4 regions of the Bordetella genomosp. 5 genome follow, and region 1 is predicted to be linked to each of the others. Evidence: predicted binding sites of a transcription regulator. Region 1 holds the regulator's gene; each other region holds the start of a gene.

What was found. The regulator LexA, encoded in region 1, represses DNA repair genes until DNA is damaged. The targets are predictions, from matches to a motif close to ACTGTATNNNNATACAGT.
Region 2: a site for LexA is predicted at 3,258-3,275, ahead of CAL25_RS17390 (ATP-dependent helicase). Genes of this name have one in related genera too.
Region 3: a site for LexA is predicted at 2,091-2,108, ahead of dinB (DNA polymerase IV). Genes of this name have one in related genera too.
Region 4: a site for LexA is predicted at 3,597-3,614, ahead of CAL25_RS11650 (VRR-NUC domain-containing protein). Genes of this name have one in related genera too.

What each region holds. Positions count from the first base shown of each region.
Region 1 is NZ_NEVP01000004.1:103,803-109,140, reverse strand. It holds gene uvrB (excinuclease ABC subunit UvrB) at 1-583, opposite strand, end outside; gene CAL25_RS06010 (amino acid aminotransferase) at 661-1,863, shown strand; gene lexA (transcriptional repressor LexA) at 2,025-2,681, shown strand; gene CAL25_RS06000 (NAD(P)-dependent oxidoreductase) at 2,889-3,890, opposite strand; gene CAL25_RS05995 (Bug family tripartite tricarboxylate transporter substrate binding protein) at 3,887-4,813, opposite strand; gene lon (endopeptidase La) at 5,287-5,338, opposite strand, start outside.
Region 2 is NZ_NEVP01000011.1:61,743-67,080, forward strand. It holds gene CAL25_RS17385 (magnesium and cobalt transport protein CorA) at 10-1,020, opposite strand; gene CAL25_RS17390 (ATP-dependent helicase) at 1,083-3,224, opposite strand; gene CAL25_RS17395 (DUF72 domain-containing protein) at 3,345-4,262, shown strand; gene CAL25_RS17400 (PLP-dependent aminotransferase family protein) at 4,333-5,338, opposite strand, start outside.
Region 3 is NZ_NEVP01000010.1:72,667-78,004, forward strand. It holds gene hmpA (NO-inducible flavohemoprotein) at 1-306, opposite strand, end outside; gene CAL25_RS15810 (GatB/YqeY domain-containing protein) at 455-913, shown strand; gene dinB (DNA polymerase IV) at 968-2,050, opposite strand; gene CAL25_RS15820 (PaaI family thioesterase) at 2,269-2,700, shown strand; gene CAL25_RS15825 (BPTD_2524 family lipoprotein) at 2,703-3,155, opposite strand; gene CAL25_RS15830 (alpha/beta hydrolase family protein) at 3,323-5,236, shown strand.
Region 4 is NZ_NEVP01000006.1:632,991-638,328, forward strand. It holds gene CAL25_RS11645 (ATP-dependent DNA helicase) at 1-1,791, opposite strand, end outside; gene CAL25_RS11650 (VRR-NUC domain-containing protein) at 1,788-3,542, opposite strand; gene CAL25_RS11655 (hypothetical protein) at 3,915-4,172, shown strand; gene CAL25_RS11660 (glycoside hydrolase family 15 protein) at 4,179-5,338, opposite strand, start outside.

The DNA of each region.
Region 1 (5,338 bases):
CATCGTTGCGCGTGTATTGCATCGCCACGAGCCGCGCGAGCACCTCGCGCCGCGACACGCGGTCTCCGGCGCGCAGGATCAGCACCATCGCGTGGTAATCACCCGGATTACCGATACCGTAGATACACGACACCGTGCCCACGATCACCGTATCGCGGCGCTCGAGCAGGCTCTTGGTCGCCGACAGCCGCATCTGTTCGATGTGTTCGTTGATCGAGGAGTCCTTCTCGATGAACAGATCGCGCGTGGGCACGTAGGCTTCGGGTTGGTAGTAGTCGTAGTACGAAACGAAGTACTCGACGGCGTTTTTCGGAAAGAACTCGCGCATCTCGGCGTAAAGCTGCGCGGCGAGCGTTTTGTTGGGCGCGAGCACCAGCGCCGGACGACCCAGACGCGCGATCACGTTGGCCATCGTGTAGGTCTTGCCCGAGCCCGTGACGCCCAGCAAGGTCTGGTACATCAGGCCGTCTTCGACTCCCTGCACCAATCCGGCGATGGCGTCCGGCTGATCGCCCGCGGGCGGATACGGCTGGTAGAGCTGGAAGGGGCTGTTCGGGAAATCGACGTATCCAGGAGCGGTCATGCTAGACTGTCCTTGAGGGTAAACCCCCCATTATCCATAGCACCTCGGTGTGCGTCCATCCCACTCAATCTTGTCCCATGAGCACCCTTTTCGATTCCGTCGAACTCGCGCCGCGCGACCCCATTCTTGGCCTGAACGAGCAGTACAACGCCGATACCCGCCCCGGTAAAGTCAACCTGGGCGTGGGCGTGTACTACGATGATGAGGGACGCATCCCCCTGCTGGGCGCCGTCCGCAAGGCCGAGATCGCCCGCATCGAAGCCGCCGCCGCACGTGGCTACCTGCCGATCGAAGGGATCGCCGGCTACAACAAGGGCGCGCAGGCGCTGCTGCTGGGCAATGATTCCAAGCTCGCCGCCGAAGGCCGCGTGCTGACGACCCAGGCACTGGGCGGTACGGGTGCCCTCAAGATCGGCGCCGACTTCCTGCGTCAGCTGCTGCCGCAGTCGCAAGTGTTGATCAGCGACCCGAGCTGGGAAAACCACCGCGCGCTGTTTGAGCGCGCCGGGTTCACCGTCGGCACCTACCCCTATTACGACGCCAGCACCCGCGGCCTGAACTTCGACGCCATGCTCGCCGGCCTGCAGGCCGCGCCCGAGAAGACCGTCGTGGTGCTGCACGCGTGCTGCCACAACCCCACCGGCGTGGATCCCACCGCCGAGCAGTGGAAGCAGATCGCCGATGTCGTGAAGGCGCGCAACCTCGTGCCCTTCCTCGATATCGCCTACCAGGGCTTCGGCGAAGACCTCGAGCAGGACGCCGCCGTGGTGCGCATGTTCGCCGACCTCGGCCTCACCATGTTCGTGAGCTCGTCGTTCTCGAAGTCGTTCTCGCTGTATGGCGAGCGCGTCGGCGCCCTGACCGTGATCGCCGGCAACAAGGACGAGGCCACGCGCGTCCTGAGCCAGCTCAAGCGCGTCATCCGCACCAACTACTCCAACCCGCCCACCCACGGCGGCACCGTGGTCTCGACCGTGCTGAACACGCCCGAGCTGCTGGCCGAATGGAAGCAGGAACTCGCCGGTATGCGCGATCGCATCCGCGAAATGCGCAAGCAGCTGGTCGCCAAGATCGCCGAGGCCGGCGCCACCCAGGACTTCAGCTTCGTGCTGCGTCAGCGTGGCATGTTCTCGTACTCGGGCCTGACCTCGGCCCAGGTCGACCGTCTGCGCGAAGAGCACGGCGTGTACGCCGTCTCCAGCGGCCGCATCTGCGTGGCCGCGCTCAACAGCCGCAACATCGACGTCGTGGCCCGCGCCATCGCCGCCGTGCTGAAGTAAGCAGCTGCCTCCGAGGCCCGCGCGAGCGGGCCAACGAACCGAAGCCCACCCTCGCGGTGGGCTTTTGTTTGGGCGTCCGTCCCGTGGACTTGCTTTTTTCGGTATCGTCCCCCAGAATCACGCTGTATATACATACAGTCCGCATCTGGCGGATCATCGCCATGGCCACGAAACTCACGGAACGCCAGCAGGAAATCCTCAACCTCATCCGGCAAACCGTCGCCCGTACCGGTTTTCCGCCCACGCGCGCCGAGATCGCGCAGGCGCTGGGATTCCGCTCGCCCAACGCCGCCGAGGATCATCTGAAGGCGCTGGCACGCAAGGGCGCAATCGAGCTCACCGCCGGCGCCTCGCGCGGCATCCGCCTGAAAGACGCCGAGCCGGATGCCAGCGCACGTCAGCCGATGCTGCCCATGCCCAGCCTGTCGCAGCTGCTGCTGCCGCTGGTGGGCCGCGTGGCCGCCGGCAGCCCCATCCTGGCGGCCGAGCACGTCGAGCGCGAGGTCGGCGTCGACCCGGGCCTGTTCGCGCAAACCCCGGATTACCTGCTCAAGGTGCGCGGCATGAGCATGCGCGATGTCGGCATCCTCGAGGGCGACCTGCTCGCGGTCAAGCGCGCCTCCGAGGCCCGCAACGGTCAGATCGTCGTCGCCCGACTCGGCGACGAAGTCACGGTCAAGCGTCTGCAGTGCCAGAATGGCCGCATCGAGCTGCTGCCCGAGAATCCCGACTTCAGCCCGATCATCGTCGGCCGCGAAGACGAATTCGCCCTCGAAGGCATCGCGGTCGGCCTCATCCGCACGCAAGCGCTGCACTAGGCGCTCAGCGGCAGGCTCACCCGAGCCGCTCCGCCCCAATGAGCAAAGGCCCACGCACCGCGTGGGCCTTTTGCTTGCGCATTTTGTTTGTGCCGTGTGCTCGTGCCTTGCGCTTGCCTTGTGCTCGTGCCTTTGGCTTGTGCCTTGTGCTTTTGCCTTGTGCTTGTGGTCTCGCTCGTGCCTTTGCTACCGCGTCGCCTGCGTGCTTCAGCGGCCGGCCTGCCACCTGGCGTGCGCCGCCGGCCAGGCCTGCTCCGCATTCACTGCCAGCGGCGGGGATTCGCCCCGCAACAGCACCGACTCGAGGCTGTCGAGCGCGCTCATGCCATTGCGCAGATTTGCGTCGGCGGTATGGCCGGCGAGGTGCGGCGACACGAGCACCCCAGGCAGTTTCAACAAGGGGTGATCCGCGTCCAGGCGCCGCTCGCGCACGACATCGAGCGCAGCCCCGGCCAGATGCCCGCCGCGCAGGCGTTCCACCAAGGCGTCCTGATCGATGACCTCGCCGCGCGACACATTCACCAGCCAGGCATCGCGGCGCATCGCCGCGAGAAACGCGGCGTCGACGAGGCCCCGGGTCTGCGCGTTCAGCGCCACACAGGGCAGGACGAACTGACAGGCCTGCGCCAACGCCTCCGGCGAGGCGGGCCTGACCCAGGCGGGCAGCCGGGCGGGATCCCGGGTGCTGACATACACCTCCATGCCGAAGCCAAAATGCAGCATCGGCGCCAGCGCCGCGGCAATCGCGCCATAGCCCAGGATGCCGGCCCGACGGCCGTACAACTCCAGCGCCCGGCCAGAATAGCGGCTGCGCGTCTCGTCCCAGCCCGCCTCGTGCATGGCGGCGTCGATGCGAGACTGCTCGCGCGCCAGCATCAACATGCGCATGACCGCGAATTCCGCCACGCTGCGCGCGTTGCCGCCCGGCACGTTGCTGACCAGCACGCCGTGTTCGGAGCAGGCGGCCAACGGCACCACGTCGAGCCCCACGCCATGGCGGGCTACCATGATGAGGCGCGGCGCCAGCGTGCACAGGTCCTCGGGCAGATCATCGCGCGCGATCACGGCGTGCGCGTCCCTTAGCGCGACGCGCAGACTGGCCTCGCCGGGATCCAGCGCCACCCGGAAATCGAACAAGGCACGCGCGCGCGTCATCGCCTCCGGCGCCAGCGCACGCGTGCTCACCACGACATAGGGCTGAGCCTTCAATCGAGTGCCACTCCGAGTTGCTCGACGACCTTGCCCCACTTGTCGGTCTCGGAACGCACGTAGTCGGCGAACTGCTGCGGCGTTCCGCCCACGGCCTCGGCCCCTTCGCTCTGGAGCTTCTGCTTGATGACGGGCTCGGCCAGCACGGCGTTCACGTCGGCGTTGATGCGTGCCACGATCTCGTCCGGCGTGCGCTTGGGCACGAAATAGCCGAACCAGGAGCCCAGCGCGAACTTCGGATAGCCGCTTTCAGCGACCGTCGGTACGTTGGGCAGGCTGGGCGATCGGCGTTGCGTGGACACGGCCAACGGCACCAGCGCGCCAGAGCGCAGATGCCCCATGACCGAAGGGATGGTCGCGAACATGAATTGCACGCGGCCGCCCAGCAGATCGTTCAGCGCATCGGCGCCCTTGTAGGGAATGTGCGTCACTTCCACGCCCGCCTGTTGCGCGAACGTGGCGCATGACAGATGCGCCGCGGTGCCCACGCCGGTCGAGGCGCAGTTGTAGCCATTGGGCTTGGCCTTCATGCGCTGCACCAGTTCCGCCAGCGTCTTCACGTTGCTCGACGGGTGCACCACCAGAACGTTCGGCACGTCGGCGACGAGCACCACCGGCTTGAGATCCTTTTGCGGATCGAATGGCAGCTTGCGATACAAGGCGGGATTGACGGCAATCGGTCCGATCGAGTTGATCAGCAGTGTGTAGCCGTCGGGTGCCGCATTCACGACCGCCTGCGTGCCGATGTTGCCGCTCGCGCCGGGCTTGTTTTCCACCACCACCGACTGGCCCCAGCGCTGCGTGAGCGACGCACCGATTTCGCGCGCGAGGATATCCGTCGTGCCGCCCGCGGAGAACGCGACCACCACGGATACCGGCTTTTGCGGCCATGCGGGTTGCGCGGCGGAGGCGCCCGTCGCCATGGCGAGCGCCAGCACGCCGAACGCGCCAAGGCATCCACCACGCCGCCGCGCCCCGCGCCCTTCATGTTCGCGACGCGCGGTTTGCCCCGCTACGCCTTTGCCACGCCCGGCCTCGTCCGGGCAGCCCTCACGGGCAGCCTGCCATACCGAATCCATGCTTGTCTCCCTTTATTGGTCTTTGGTCGTCCGTCTGTGCGGCGACCTGGACCCATACTAGAGAGACGGCTGGCTGCCCTGCTTGAATTAATGGAAACGCCGCTATTCCATTTGGACGAGGGTGGGCCGCGGCAGCGCCAGGCTGCTGCGCCGCAACGTAACCATGCGGGGACTTCCGGACCGCGCCGCAGCGCCACATCCTCTCGGTTGCGCACGAGAGCCCGCGACGAACACCGCAAAAAAAAAGCCCGGACCGTTGGTCCGGGCTTCTCTTCAGTTCTGCTGCCTCCGATCCCGCGAGGCAAGCGGAGCCTGTGTCAGTGCTTGATCACCGGGTCGGTGGAGCCTGCCTCGACGGGCTTGGCCACC
Region 2 (5,338 bases), on a different contig from region 1:
GACGCCCTGCTACAGCCAGCCCGAGCGGCGGAAGCGCCAGTACAGAACCGAGCAGGCCACCGCGATGGTGGCCAGGGTCACCGGATAGCCCCACGGGCTCTTGAGCTCGGGCATGTATTCGAAATTCATGCCGTAGATACCGGCGATGGCGGTGGGAACGGCCAGGATGGCGGCCCAGGAGGCCAGCTTGCGCGTGGTGTCGTTCTGCTGGCCCTGCCCGATCATGAGGCTGGCTTCGAACGCGAAGGCGAGCGCTTCGCGCAGCGCACTGATGAGCTCGTCGACCCGCAGCACGCGATCGGCCACCTCGCCGAAATACGGCCGCGCGTTTTCGTCGACCGCCGACATCTCGACCCGCGACAGCCGCCGGCAGATCTCGGCCAGCGGCGAGATGGCGTTATGGATGCGCAGCAGGTCGCGCCGCTGGCGGTACAGCCTGCGGATGTCGGAATCCTTGGCGCCCCGGATGAGCAGCTTTTGCTCGGCGTTTTCGACCACGTGTTCGAGCTTGTTGACGGCCACGACATAGCGGTCGACCAGCCAATCGAGCAGCTCCGACACCACGTAGTCGCTGCCCCGCTTGAGGATCTCGGGCGCGGCCTCGAGGCGCTCGCGCAGCGCCGTGTGGGCCGACAGCGCGCCGCGCCGCACGGTGACGAGAAAGCCGTCGCCGATCAGATATTGGGTTTCGCCGAAGACGGGGCGGTCGGCCTCGACCTCGACCGTGATCGCCACCACGAGCACCATGTTGCCGTAGTCGATGATCTTGGGCCGGCGGTGCGGCTCGAGCATCTCTTCACGGTTTTTGTCGCACGCGCCCATCGTGTCGGCCACATAGGCGAGCGTTTGCGGGCTGGGATCGCGCAAGCCGATCCAGAGCATGTCGTGCGTGCCGGTGGCGTACTGGCCGAGATCCGAGAGCGGGACCTCGCGCGCGCGCCGGCCATTCTGGTAAGCCACCGACGCCACGACTTCGGTGGCGGGCTGCGGCGTAGGGGCCACATGATCATCCGTTGGCATACGCCCTCCTCTGGCTGCGGGCCCGGCGTCTGACCCGCGCCCGGCCTGCGAGTCATGATAGCTCAGGAGAACAGCTTGCGTAGACGTTGACCCACGTCGATCGCGGGCGCGCCGGTGGCGCCCAGACCGCGGCCACGATCGAACGGCAGGGCGGGCGGATGCGGCAGATGTTCGAAGAGCGGCAGCATGGCATCGGTGATGAAGCGCGTGCGCGCGCCGTACACATGCTTGTCGCCCATGCCCGTCTGGTTGTGGACATAAAAGCGCTGCGGCACGATCACCTGCAGGCGCTCGCGGGCCCGCGTCATGGCCACATACAGCAGGCGCCGCTCTTCTTCGATCTCTTCCGCCGTGTCGGTGGACATGTCCGAAGGAATGCAGCCGTCGACCGCATTGAGCAGATACACGGCCTTCCATTCCTGGCCTTTGGCCGAATGAATGGTCGAGAGGATCATGTAGTCTTCGTCGAGCAGCGGCGTACCCGACTCGTCGCTCGTGGCCGAGGGCGGATCGAGCGTGAGCTCGGTGAGAAAGCGCTCGCGGCTGGGATAGCCCCCCGCCAGGCGCTGCAGCTGCTCGAGATCGGCGCGCCGCACGCGGGCATCGTCGAACAGGCGCTCGAGCAGCTCGCCATACCAGCCCAACGCCACCTCCACATCGGCGGGCCAGCCGAGCTGCGGCGAACGCAGCCGGGTGTATGCCTGCACCAGCGCCTGCCAGTCGTCGGCCGCGGCCGACGGCACCTTGAACGCGGCCAGCGTGGCCACGGGGTCGGCGGACTCGGCCAGCGCATCCATCAGCTTGCCCGCGGTGGCGGGCCCCACGCCCGGCACCAGCTGCGTCACGCGAAAGCCCGCCATGCGCGAACGCGGGTTCTCGGCCCAGCGCAACAGCGAGAGCAGGTCTTTGATGTGCGCCGCCTCGAGAAAGCGCAGACCGCCGAATTTCACGAAGGGAATGTTGCGCCGCGTGAGCTCGAGCTCGAGCGCGGCGCTATGGCTGGCCGTACGAAACAGCACGGCCTGCGATTTGAGCGTCTGCCCTTCTTCGCGGCGCGCCAGCACCTGGTCGGCGATCCAGCGGGCCTGGCCCGCCTCGTCGCTCACGCTCACGAGCTCGGGCCGCTGGCTCGACGCACGATCGGTCCAGAGCTCTTTGGCATAGCGCTCGGGCGCCAGGGCGATCACCGCGTTGGAGGCGTCGAGAATGGGCTGCGTGGAGCGGTAGTTGCGCTCCAGCGTGATGACGTGCGCGCCCGCGCCTACCTGCTGCGGAAAATCGAGGATATTGCGCACGGTGGCCGCGCGAAAGCCATAGATCGACTGTGCGTCGTCGCCCACCACGGTCAGGCCGCGCCCGTCGGGCTTCATGGCCAGCAGGATCGAGGACTGGAGCCGGTTGGTGTCCTGGTACTCATCGACCAGGACATGATCGAAGCGCGCGCCGATGTCGGCCGCCAGCGCGGGCTCCTGCATCATCTCCGACCAGTACAGCAAGAGATCGTCGTAATCCAGGATCTGCTGGTCCTGCTTGGCCGCCATGTATCCCTGGAACAGGCGCTTGAGCTCGGCCTCCCATTGGGCGCACCACGGAAACGCCTGCGCCAGCACCTCGCCCAGGGGCAACTGACTATTGATCACGCGCGAGTAGATCGACAGGCAGGTGCCCTTGAGCGGAAAGCGATTCTGCGTGGCCGACAGCCCGAGCTCGTGGCGCACCATGCCCATCAGGTCTTCGGCGTCGGCGCGGTCATGCACCGTGAACGCCTCGGCCAGCCCGATACGATGCGCGCAATCGCGCAGCAGCCGCGCGCCCACGCTGTGAAAGGTGCCGGCCCAGGGCAGCGAAGGCGCATGCTGCGACGCGCCCAGCCGCATGATCTTGCGCAGCACGCCGCCGATGCGGCGCTCCATTTCCTGCGCGGCGCGGCGCGAAAAGGTGAGCAGCAGCAGGCGTTGCGGATCGGCGCCGTTCTGGATCAGATGGGCCACCCGGTGCGCCAGCGTGTTGGTCTTGCCGGACCCGGCGCCGGCGATCACCAGCAGTGCCTGGCCCGGCGCCGCGCCGGGCTGCACGCCGAACTCGGCGGCCGCGCGCTGCTCGGCGTTGAGCTCGGCCAGAGGATCGGGCGCATGCTGACCGGGGAGGTCGGGGGCAGGAACGGGGGGCAGGCCGGAGGCGGCCGGCGAGGCGGGGTCGGACATGAGCGGTAGGCAGGAAAGACGGACGGCAATACAACTGTATATTTATACAGAATAACGGAAAACGCGCCGCCGCCCGGAATCGCCCTCGCCGGGCCTGCCCGGCCGGCTCATTTCATCGACATGTCGCATCGCATCTTCACCGGCACCGCCTCCTGGACCGACCCCACCCTGCTGGCGTGCGGGCGCTTCTATCCGCACGACGCCCGCGACGCCGCCAGCCGGCTGCGTTTCTACGCCTCGCGCTTCAGGATGGTCGAGGCCGACGCGGGGTTCTACGCCCTGCCCGACCCCACCCTGACCCACACCTGGACGCAGCGCACACCGCCCGGTTTTGTGTTCAACATCAAGGCCTTCCGGCTGTTCACCGGCCATGCCACGCCGGTGGCGGCGCTGCCGCGCGAGATGCGGCGCGACCTGGCGCTCGATGACGCCCCGCGCGATGCCGTGCTGTACGACAACCAGATTCCCGACGACTGGATGCGCGAGCTGTGGCAACGGCAGTTGATCGCGCTCGAGCCGTTGCGCCAGTCTGGCCAGTTCGGCGCGCTGCATCTGCAGTTCGCGCCGTGGGTGCGGCGCGATGCGCGGGGCCGGGCGCGCGTGCAGGCCGCGGTCCGGCACGCGAGCGACGTGCTGACCAGCGTGGAGTTTCGCCATCGCAGCTGGTTCGACGGCGCCGCGGCGTGCCGCGACACGCTCGCCTTCGAACGCGAGCTCGGCGTGGTGCACACGGTCGTCGATGCGCCGCAGGGCTTCGACAACACCGTGCCCGACATCTGGGAAGCCAGTCACGACGCGCTGGCGCTGGTGCGCCTGCATGGCCGCAACAGCGCGGCCTGGAACAATCGCGCCGGGGCGTCGTCGTCGCGCTTTCAGTATGAGTATTCGCCCGAAGAGATCGCGGACCTGGCCCGCCGCATCGCCGAGCTGTCGCGGCGCACGCAGCAGACGCATGTGGTGCTCAACACCAATTACCAGGACCAGGGCATGACGAATGCGGCCAATCTGAATCGCGCGCTCGCGTTGCAGCCGGTGTGACGGCCAGCCCCGGCACAAGCGCGGCGCAAGCGCGGCACAAGCCCGGCGCAAACGCGGCGCGGGCGCGGCGCTACGCCGCGGTACGCGCGGCCGCCGGTGCGTCGGCGCGTGGCGCGGGCCCGCGGCGCGCCACCTCGGCAAGGCTGTCCAGCACGATCTCGAACTTGCGTGCGATCTGGTTCTCCGGAACGCAGGCATACCCCAGCAGCAGGCCGTGGCGCACGGGCTCGCCGGCCGTGTAGTAGCGCGACAGCGCACGCGTGAGCACGCCCCGCTCGCGCGCCACGTCGACCACGGCGGAGTCGTCCATGTCGGGTGGCAGGTTCAGCACCAGGTGCAGCCCCGCATCGCTCGAGTCGCGATGCAGCCAGCCAGCGCCCAGCCGGCGGTCGATCAGGTTCACCAGAATGGCGCGGCGGCGCCCGTACAGCATGCGCATGCGACGGATGTGCGCCGCATAATGGCCTTCGGAGATGAACGTGGCGAGCGCCGCGTGCGTCATCAGATGGCCCTCGCGATAGAGCTCGGCGTGGGCCGCCTGGAAGGCCGGCGCGAGCATCTTGGGCAACACCAGATAGCCCACGCGCAGACCGGGATACAGCGTCTTGCTGAACGTGCCCATGTAGATCACCGGCGCATCGGCCTCCAGGCCCTGCAGCGATGAAATCGGGCGGCCCGAGAAACGGAACTCGCTGTCGTAGTCGTCTTCGATGATCCAGCTGCCCCAGCCCCGCGCCAGGGCCAGCAGCTGGCGCCGGCGCGCCAGCGACATCACCGAGCCGAGCGGATACTGATGCGACGGCGTCACGAAAATGAACCGCGGCGGCACCGCCACCGGCTCGCTGGGCAGGCGCATGCCCTCCTCGTCCACCGGCAGCCCTTCGGTGCGAATCCCGTTGGCGGTGAGCACCGTGCGCGCGCCCCAATAGCCGGGATTCTCGATCCAGGCCGTGTCGCCCGCGCCGCCCAGCATGCGGGTGGTGAGATCGATGGCCTGGTGCGAGCCTTCGGTGATGATGATCTGGTCGGGATCGCAATCGACCGAGCGCGTCAGCGCGAGGTATTGCGCCAGCGCC
Region 3 (5,338 bases), on a different contig from region 1:
CAGATGCTTGCCCACGATCGCATAGTGCTCGGGCCGGATGCCCAGGCTCACGTGCTTGTGCGTGACGCGCTCGATCACCGGGCCGAGCACCGAGGGATTATCGATATGCACGGCATAGGCGGCCAGCGCGCCGGCCAGCGCCTGCTGCTGACGTCCGCCCTGCTGGTGGCCCTGGTTGAAGACCTGCAACAGCTCCGGATTGCCGCGGAACATCCGCGCATAGAAGTGGCGCGTTAGCGCCTCGCCATGGGCCTGCAGAACGGGTGCGGTCGCCTTGACCTGCGCGCGGATGGTTTCGCTCAACATGCATCGACTCCTGGCCGGGCCACACGCCCGGTGTTAAAGATGCATTTATTCTACATCTTTTAAATCGCAGGATGCGGGCGCCGACTTGCGAGTGTGGGTATGGGCCGGTTAAAACACCGGCTCTGGTTGTCACTTATTAGGATTTGCCATGAGCACCGAATCGCTCAAGACCCGTCTGTCCAACGCCATGAAAGACGCGATGCGCGCCAAGGACAGCGCCCGGCTCGCCACCCTGCGCTTCCTGCTCGCCGCAGTAAAACAGAAAGAAGTGGATGACCGCCGTGAGCTCGACGACGCGGAAATCACCGCCATCATCGAAAAGCAGGTGAAGCAGCGCCGCGAGTCCATCGCCGCGTTCGAACAGGCCGGCCGCACCGAGACCGCCGAGCAGGAAAAGGCCGAAGTCGTGGTGCTGCAGGAATTCATGCCGCAAGCGGCGAGCGCCGAAGAAGTGGCGGCCACGATCGACGCCGCAGTGGCCGAAGTGGCCGCGCAGGGCGTGACCGGCGCCCCCGCGATGGGCAAGGTCATGGCCATCCTCAAGCAGAAGCTGGCAGGCCGCGCCGATATGTCGCAGCTGTCGGGTCAGGTGAAGTCGCGCCTCTGATCAAGGCGCACGGGGCGGCGCATCCGCGGCCGCCCCGCCGAACGATCCTCGTTCTCAGAACACCCCGCCAAAAAGATCCGGCTGCACCGCTGTCAGCTCCGGGTCCGCGAAGTTGCTCATCCCCACCCCCACCAGCCGGTAGCGCGTATGCGCCGGCAGCTCCACGCGCTCGCATAGATGCCGTGCCACCTGCGCAAGCTGCGCCGCAGTGGCCGGCGGCGTTGGCAGCGTCTGGCTGCGCGTGAGAATGCGAAACCGATCGGTCTTGAGCTTGAGCACCACGGTGCGGCCGATGCGCGCCTTGCGCAGCGCCTGCTCCCAGACCTTGCCCGACAGCCGCTCCAGCGCGGCGTCGAGCTCCACGATCCGCAGATCGGTGTCGAAGGTGGTCTCGGCGGACACCTGCTGCAGCGGCTGGTCGGGCTGCACCTCGCGCTCGTCGATGCCCTGCGACAACTCGTGCAGCCGCACGCCATAGCGCCCGAAGCGCTGCTCCAGCGCGGCGCGCGGATGACGGGCGAGGTCGCCGACCGTCGCGATGCCGAGCTCCTCGAGCTTGCCCTGCATCACCTTGCCCACCCCCGGCACCTTGCGCACCGGCAGCTCCTGCAGAAATCCGAGCACCTGGGCCGGGCGGATCACGCACAGGCCGTCGGGCTTGTTCCAGTCGGAGGCGATCTTGGCGAGAAACTTGTTGGGCGCCACGCCGGCCGAGGCGGTCAGGCGGGTCTCGTCGCGGATCTGGCGGCGGATGATCTCGGCCACCTCGGTCGCGGACGGCAGACCGAGCTTGTTGTGCGTGACGTCGAGATAGGCCTCGTCGAGCGAGAGCGGCTCGATCAGGTCGGTATGGCGGGAAAAGATCTCGCGCACCTGCGCCGACACGGCCTTATAACGCGCGAAATCCGGCGGCACATAGACGGCCTGCGGACAGAGCCGCTGGGCCCGCGCCACCGCCATCGCCGAGTGCACCCCGAACTTGCGGGCCTCGTACGAAGCCGCGCACACCACCGAGCGATTGCCCGTCCAGGCAACGATCACGGGCTGGCCACGCAGTTCGGGCTGGTCGCGCTGCTCGACCGACGCGTAAAAGGCGTCCATGTCGATGTGCACGATCTTGCGGGTCGGGGAAGGCATGGGAAGCGGGCGGAACCGGCGCCAGGCACGCGCCAAAACTACTGGATATATATACGGTACCGCTATTATGCCGCGCCCCGCGGCTTTGCGCCCGCCGAGGACGGATCGACCGGGCGGCCGGTGACCGGACACCGGCGCTGCCACCCCCGCCGATGTGCGCTACAGTCGCTGCTTTGCAGCAACCCTACCCGCGAGCGCACCCCGCGCCGCGTCTTGCGATGACCGATAACAACACCTCCGAGACTTCCCCCGCGGCCAGCTATTTCGGCCTCGAAATCCCGTTCATGAGCTTGCTGGGCCTGGTGCCCGAACAGGCCGGCGATGGCGTGGCACGCTGCCGCCTGCCCTGGCGCGCCGACCTCACCAACAGCCGTGGCGACGTGCATGGCGGCACGCTGATGAGCGTGCTGGACTTCTGTCTGAGCGCGGCGGCCCGGGGCCACGAGACCGACGTGGGCATGGCCACCATCGACATGACCACGAGCTTTCTGTCGCCCGGTCGCACCGACCTCGTGGTCGAGGCGCGCTGCCTGCGCCGCGGCATGTCGATCGCCTTCTGCGAAGGCGAGATCCGCGACGCCTCGGGAGAACTGGTCTGTAAGGCCAGCGCCACCTTCAAGGTGGTGCGCCGCCGGCCCGGCAGCGACTGAGCTCAGCGCTGGCGCAGACGCCAGACCTCTTCGGAGGGCTGCGGATCGCCCGGCATGTAGGCCACGCACGACGGCAGGCCATACACGACCGCTTCGCGCATCGCGCGCAGCGCATCCGAATTCCAGATGCTCTTGCCCCACATCGAAATGCGCACATCCGAGCTCTTGGCGTCGGTGCCGGCGATGGTCACGCTCGCCATTTCGCTATCGCTGAACGGCGCGAGCACGCGCACGCTGGCCTTGCGCTGGCCTTCGTCGACCTCGTTCACCAGCCGGTAGCCGCCCTGACCGAGCAGGCAGCGTTCGGATTGCGCGATCGCCGCGCGATAGGCATCGAGGTAATACACATTGACCTTGTAGTCGCCGTTGACGGCACCCGCGCCGGGTGCCGTACCGACGGCGCAACCGGCCAGACCGGCGCCTAGCGTGAGCGCGGCCGCAATCGCTTTGAGCATGATTCCTCCATAGTGCTTGGGCGCGATTATCCCGCATCTTGCGCGGTTCGACACCGTCATCGGCGCTGTGGCATGATCGGTCACGCTCGGCGCACCCCTCGCGCCGGCCCCATGATGGCCCCGGCACCCGCCGCGCGCGGCCGTCATCGCATCTACCGGAGGCTCTCTTGCTGAATTTCATGAAGCGCACGTTGATCGCCGCCAGCCTGATTGGCGCGGCCGCCGGTGCGGCTGCCCAGCCGCCGCGCGCCTATCCCCTGAAAGACTTCTTCCGCAACCCCGAGCGCGGCGCGTTCCGCCTGGCCGACGACGGCCGCACGCTCGGCTTCATGCAACCGGTCAGCGTCGACGGCAGCCCGCCGCGCATGAACATCTATGTGCAGCCGCTCGTCGATGGCAAGCCGCAGGGCGAGGCCCGCAAGCTCACCAGCGAAAGCGCGCGCGATATCAGCAACTACTTCTGGAAGGGCTCCGACGTCGTGCTCTACCAGAAGGACTTCGGCGGCGACGAAAACTTCCACGTCGTGGCGGTCAACACCAAGACCGGCCAGGTGACCGACCTCACCCCCTACGACGGCGTGCGCGCCGGCATCGAAGACGACCTGCCCGACGATCCCGATCATGTGCTGATCGGCCACAACCACCGCGATCCCGAAGTCTTCGACGTGTACCGCGTCAACGTGCGTACCGGTGCCGCGGTGCTGGTGGCCCAGAACCCCGGCAACATCGTCGGCTGGCAGACCGATCACGCGGGCAAGGTGCGCGCCGCCATCACCAGCGACGGCCTGAACACCACCCTGCTCTATCGCGACGACGAGGCCGCGCCGTTCCGCCCGCTCGTCACGACCGACTATCGCAGCAGCGTCAGCCCGATGTTCTTCACGTTCGACGACCGCAAGATGTATGCGCTGTCGAACCGCGGCCGCGACAAACTCGGGCTGGTCGTGCTCGACCCGGCCAAACCCGATGCCGAAGAGCTGATCTTCGTGCCCGACGAGGTCGATCTCGACGCCGCCGGCTATTCGCGCAAGCGCAAGGTGCTCACGCTCGCCGCCTACCAGACCGACAAGCCGCAGTACCGCTTCTTCGACAAGCAGACCGAGGCCCTCTACGGCAAACTGCAGGCGCACCTGGCCGGCTACGACTTCGCCCTGCAGGGCTGGAACCGCGAAGAAGACACCTTCATCGTGGCCGCCTACAACGACCGCACGCCCGGCTCGCGCTATCTGTACAGCGCCGCCACCGACACGCTCACGAAGCTGGCCGACATCAACCCGGCCATCCCCGAGGCCGACATGGCGCCGGTCAAGCCCATCAGCTACACCTCGCGCGACGGCCTCACGATCCACGGCTACCTCACCTTGCCGGTCGGACGCGATCCGCGCAACCTGCCTTGCATCGTCAATCCGCACGGCGGCCCGTGGGCCCGCGACGGCTGGGGCTACAACCCCGAGGTGCAGTTCCTGGCCAACCGCGGCTTCTGCGTGTTGCAGATGAACTTCCGCGGCTCGACCGGCTATGGCCGCAAGTTCTGGGAAGCGAGCTTCGGCCAATGGGGCCTGGCCATGCAGGACGACATCACCGATGGCGTCAAATGGCTGATCGATCAGGGCATCGCCGATCCGAAGCGCATCGGCATCTATGGCGCGAGCTACGGCGGCTATGCCACGCTGGCCGGCGTGACCTTCACGCCCGACCTCTACGCCGCCGCGGTCGACTACGTGGGCGTCTCGAACCTGTTCACGTTCATGCAGACCATCCCGCCCTACTGGAAGCCCATGCTCGAAAAGATGCAGGACATGGTGGGCGATCCCGAGCGCGACCGCGAGCGTCTGACCGCGACTTCGCCCGCGCTGCATGTCGACCGGATCACCACGCCGCTGTTCATCGCCCAGGGCGCCAAGGATCCGCGCGTCAACAAGGCCGAGAGCGATCAGGTCGTCGAAGCCCTCAAGAAGCGCGGCGTCGAGGTCGAGTACATGGTCAAGGAAAACGAAGGCCACGGCTTCCACAACGACGAGAACAAGTTCGAGTTCTACGAAGCCATGGAAAAATTCCTGACCACGCATCTCAAGCCCTGATTGCCATGGGCGTCCACGGGCCGGACACCACCGTCCGGCCCGTGATCAATTTTTGTGCAGGGTGGGCGTGGCGCCGCGTTCCGACACGCGCCTCGCCTGCCC
Region 4 (5,338 bases), on a different contig from region 1:
CGGCTGCTCGGCATACTGCGCGGCGATGAGATCGGCGATCGGCTCGAGCGAGCCGGCCCGGTCGCGCCAGCGCGTCGACACGTCGCCCACGACACGCACGCGCAGTTGTTCGGCGGAAAACGGCGCCTCCACATCGAGCCAGGTGGTGGCGGGCGGCAGGCCCAGCGTATCGAGATAGAAGCCGGCCGGACTGAACGTGCCCGAAAACAGCACCGTGCTGCGCGCCGCCGCGTGACGGGCCGCGAGGTACGGGGCCGGCACGACGTTGCGGATGCAGGCGTCCGAATCCGGCTTGCCGTACTCCAGGCCGCGCGTGTGGCGCGTCATGTCGAACAGGGCATGACTGCCGAAGCTTTCCGCCAGCCGGCCGAATTGCAGCAGCGCGAAGTACAGGCCCAGCAGCAGGTCGTCGGGCGCGGCGGGGCCGCTGGCGTAGTGATCGGCGAAGGCCGTCGCTGCGCGCTGGACCGCCTCGCGCAGATTGCCCGGCACCATCTCGTGCGCCGCGTAATCGCCCTCCTGCTTCTTGAGCACCGCGCGCCACGAACGCAGCAGGCCGTCGAGCGGCTTGCGCAGCGCCGCCGGCGCCAGGCCGCGGGCCGCCCGCACGGCGCCCATCGACAGCGACGCGCTGTACATGCGGCGGGCCCGCTCGAGCAGATTGTGCGCCTCGTCGACCGCCACGGCCACGCGCCATTGATGCACCTGCGTCAGGGCATACAACATGGCGCTCGAATCGAACCAGTAGTTGTAGTCGCCCACGACCACATCGGCCCAGCGCGCGAGCTCCTGCGCCAGGTAGTACGGACAGACCTCGTGCGCGTCGGCCGCCGCGCGCACGGCGGCGCGGTCCAGCGTGGCGTCGGGCGCCGCGAGGGCCTGCGCGCGCGCACCCGGCAGCCGGTCGTAGAAGCCGCGGGCGCGCGGGCACGCGTCGCCGTGACAGGCGCGGTCGGGATGCACGCAGGCCTTGTCGCGCGCCACCAGTTCGACCACGCGCAGCGGCAAGGGCGCGTCGCGGCCCGCGCGCAGTTGCGCCAGCGCATCGAGCGCGAGCGCATGACCGGGCCCCTTGGCCGACAGGAAAAACACCTTGTCCAGACCCTGTGCCGCGCAGGCCTTGAGCAGCGGAAACAGCGTGCCGAGGGTCTTGCCGACCCCGGTGGGCGCCTGCGCCATCACCGGATGCCCGTCGCGCGCCGCGCGATACACGGCCACGGCGAGCTGACGCTGCCCCGCCCGCATCGTGCCGTACGGAAACGCCAGAGACTCGAAGGCCGCGTCGCGGGCGAGCCGGTGGGCCCGTTCGCGCGCGGCCCACTCGGCATAGCGGGTGCAGAGATCGGCAAACACCGCCTGCAGCTCGGCGGCCGTGAGGGTCTCGGCCTCGGCCGTCTCGAGCTCTGTATCGAGATTGAAATACACCACCGCGACGGTGATCCGCTCCAGCCCGCGCGACTCGCACAGCATATGACCGTAGACCCGGGCCTGAGCTCGATGCAGGGCGCGCTGATTGGCCCGCAGGCTGGCCAGATCGCCGCGATAGGTCTTCACTTCTTCGACGCGCCGGGCCTCGGCATCGAAGCCATCGGCGCGGCCGCGCACCGTCAGGCCGGCATGGGTGGCGCTGAGCCGGACCTCATGTTCGAACGCCGCTCCCCGCCGCGCCGCGATGACGGCGTGGCCCGCCATGCCTTCGAGCGCGGTGGGCGCCGGCGTGAAGCGGGAATCCAGATCGCCCGCGCGCGCGGTGAAATCGCACAGCGTGCGCACCGCCACGTCGAGATTCATGCGGCCTCCTGCAGAGGCTCGTTTGGTGGCGTGGCGTCCGGCGGGGTGGCGACCAGCGCCACGGCGGTGGGCGAGATCGTGCCGCTCGCCTCCGCGCTCGCCAGCGTTTCGTCCCAGCGCACATGACACACCCGCACCGGCAAGCCATGCCGCGCCGCATAGGCCAGCCAGCGCATCTGGTTGTCCTGCAGGCGGTCGCCCGGGCCTTTCACCTCGATCAGCTCGTAGCGCGCCTCGGCGGGCCAGAACCGCACCAGATCCGGCAGGCCGGAACGATTGGTCTCGATGTCGTCGAGCAGGCGCGCGAACCACAGCGCGAGATGCTCGGGTGCGATGCACGCGAGCGCGGCTTCGAGCAGGTCGCGGCTCAGCATGCCCCAGAAAACGAACGGCGACTGCACCCCGGCCTTGGCTTCGTAGCACGCGAGAATGCGCTCGCGGTGCGTGCCGTCGGCCAGTGCGCCCAGGCAGGCATCGAAGGCGGCCGCGCGGCGCGCGCGAAAGCCGGCATCGTGCAGATCGGCCGGGCCGCGCTGAAACGGATGGAAGAACGCGCCGGACACCGGCTCGAAGATCGCGCGCCAGCACAACAGCCCGAACAGCGAATTGATCAAGCCGTTTTCGACGTAATACGCCGGCGCTTCGCGGGTGCCGAGGTGATCGCGCACCACGAACTCGACACGCCGTGCCGGCTCCGGCCGCGGCAACACCAGCTCGAATGGCGCCATCGTGGCGCGTCGCGTGGGCGCCGGCGCGGGCAGGCCGGCATGGCGGGCCAGCCGCGGCAACATGCGCGCCACCAGCTGCAGCTCGGCTTCGCTGCCGGGCGCGGAGAGGGTGTCGCGGGCGAGCGCATGCGCGTCTTCATAACGCGCCTGCCGCTCGATCACGCGTATCAGGCGCTGGCGTGCGCCCGGATGGCGCGACGCGCGATAGGCCGCCTCGGCGGCGTCCCAGGCCCCTGCCCGTTCGCACCACTGCCCCAGGCGGAACCACACCTTGGCCTGGCGGCGCGCGAGCCACGGCACCTCGCTGGCGCAGGCTTCGATCTCCGCGTGCAGGGCCGGCGCCTCATCGGGCGTCGCGCTGTCCAGACGCTCGCGTACGGCGTGCAGGGCCAGGTAGGTATCGATGGCGCGCGCATGCGGAAAGGCGCGTGTATGGCTGTCGAGCGCCACCGGTTCATACTGAAAAACACCGAGGTCGGCGAGCACGAACTCCGACCAGCTCTGATGCAGATTGCCGAAGAACATCAGGCGCAGGCGCTCGGCGAGCGCGCCGATCTCGACGGACCAGATGGCCTCGTCCGGCCCCGCGCCCCACGCGCTGCAGGCTCGTACGTCCGCGCCGCCCAGGTGCTCGCGCAGCGTGGCCAGCAGCTCCGCCTTGCGCCACGACGCGCGCGCGCCGGCCTGCGGATAGCGCCGCGCGAGTTCGTCTTTGGTATGCAGCGCGGCCCACTCGGTCCAGTCGAGCGCCGGATCGGCCTGCAACCAGCCCAAGGCCAGCAACGGCGCGGCCGCGGTGGGGATGCAGCCGATTTCTTCGTAGTGCAGACACTCGGCCCGATAGACACGGCGCGTGCGCATCAGCAGGCGCACCGCGAGCGCGCGCGAGGCCTGCGGCAAGCGGGCGAAGTCGTGCACGAAGGCCCGCTCGGCCGGCGCGAACAGATCGTCGTAGCGCGCGGCCAGCCAGTCCAGCGCCTGCTGGAAATTGTGCAGATAGTAGTAACGGTGCGGGGCGAACATGCGGGCAACGGGATCCGGGGCATCCATCCATGGCGGGCGCCACACCGGCCCCTGACTGGATATCCATCCAGCATCATAGCAGCCCTGGCCGCGCGACCCGGCCTGCCGCCGCTGCGGCCGGACGCTCGTGCTCCTCGTGCGCCCGCCGAGCCCGGCTTGACACGCGTTTTCCGAAATTTAGTGCCGGATCACGTCAAGATCGCGCCATTTGCGCACGCAACGATTAATCGACCTGCGAGTCGCCCGCCGCGAGCGCCTCCGTGTGTGCCGTACACGCCACAAAAAGCCCTGTTTTTCTGCGTTATTTTCACGCCGCCGACGCAGGCTTGCGGGTAAGCTTTCAGCCCGGTCTCAGGTAAATCAGGAAATGACATGAGCAGAGAGAACGTCCGCAAACTCCTCTCGATGACCGCCGGCGACACGGAACTGCGCGAACGCGTGGAACGCCTGTGCGATGGCAACACCATCGGCTCCGCCGCGCGCGTGGTGCGCCTGGCCGAAGACCTCGGCATTTCTTTCCATATCGAGCCGTTTCTGGCGGAGATGCACGAGCGCGTCGAAGCCGCGCGCGCCAAGGCCGTGGCCGACGGCCGCGCCCCGGAGAGCGCGGCCCGCTGGCGTTTTCACTGAGCCGGCTCAGTCCTGCGGCGCTTCGCGGCTGGCGCGCTGCTTCGCCGGCCCCTCGGCCTGGTTGAGGTTGTAGGCAGTGTTGACCAATCCGATGTGCGAGAAGCCCTGCGGGAAATTCCCGACCAGGCGACCGTGCACCACGTCGTACTCCTCGGCCAGCAGCCCGAGGTCGTTGCGCAGGCCGAGCAGCTTGTCGAACAGCCGATTGGCATCTTCCAGCCGCCCCTGCATCGCGTAGGCATCGGCCAGCCAGAAGCTGCACGCGAGAAACGCGCCCTCCTCGCCTTCGAGGCCATCGTCGGTCTTGGCCATGCTGTAGCGCCGCAGCAGCCCGCCCTGCAACAGGTCTTCCTCGATGGCGCGGATCGTGCCGTGCACCCGCTCATCGTCCGGCGGCAGAAAGCCCACCTGCGGAATCAACAGCAGGCTCGCATCGAGCGCCGTCCCGCCGTAATACTGCACGAAGGTATTGCGCTGCGCGTCGTAGCCGTGCGTGAGGATGTCGTCGCGGATGCGCTCGCGCAGCGCGCGCCAGCGATCCAGCGGCCCGGCCAGACCGAACTGTTCGCATGACTTGATCGCGCGATCGAACGCCACCCAGCACATCAGGCGCGAATGCGTGAAGGCCTGCTTGGGCCCGCGCACTTCCCAGATGCCGTGGTCGAGCGAATCCCAGATCTCCTCCAGGGGCTTGAGAAACACGTTCTGCAGGCGCCACGCCTCGGCCATCGGCGCCAGGCCGGCCGCCCGTGCCGCGTGCAGCGTTTCGATCAGCTCGCCATAGACGTCGAGCTGGATCTGGCCGAAGGCGCCATTGCCCACCCGCACCGGCTTGCTGCCGGCGTAACCGGGCAGCCAGGGCACATCGTGTTCCGGCAGCCAGCGCTCGCCCGCGATGCCGTACATGATGTGCAACTGATCGGGATGCCCGGCGGTGGCGCGCAGCAGCCACTGGCGCCACGCCTCGGCCTCTTCGCGATAACCGGCGTTGAGCAGCGCATAGAGGGTGAGCGCCGAATCCCGCAGCCAGCAATAGCGGTAGTCCCAGTTGCGCTCGCCGCCCACGTGCTCGGGCAAGGAGGTGGTGGGCGCGGCGACGATACCGCCCGTCGGCGAAAACGTCAGCAGCTTCAGCGTGATGAGCGAACGCACCACGGCCTGGCGGC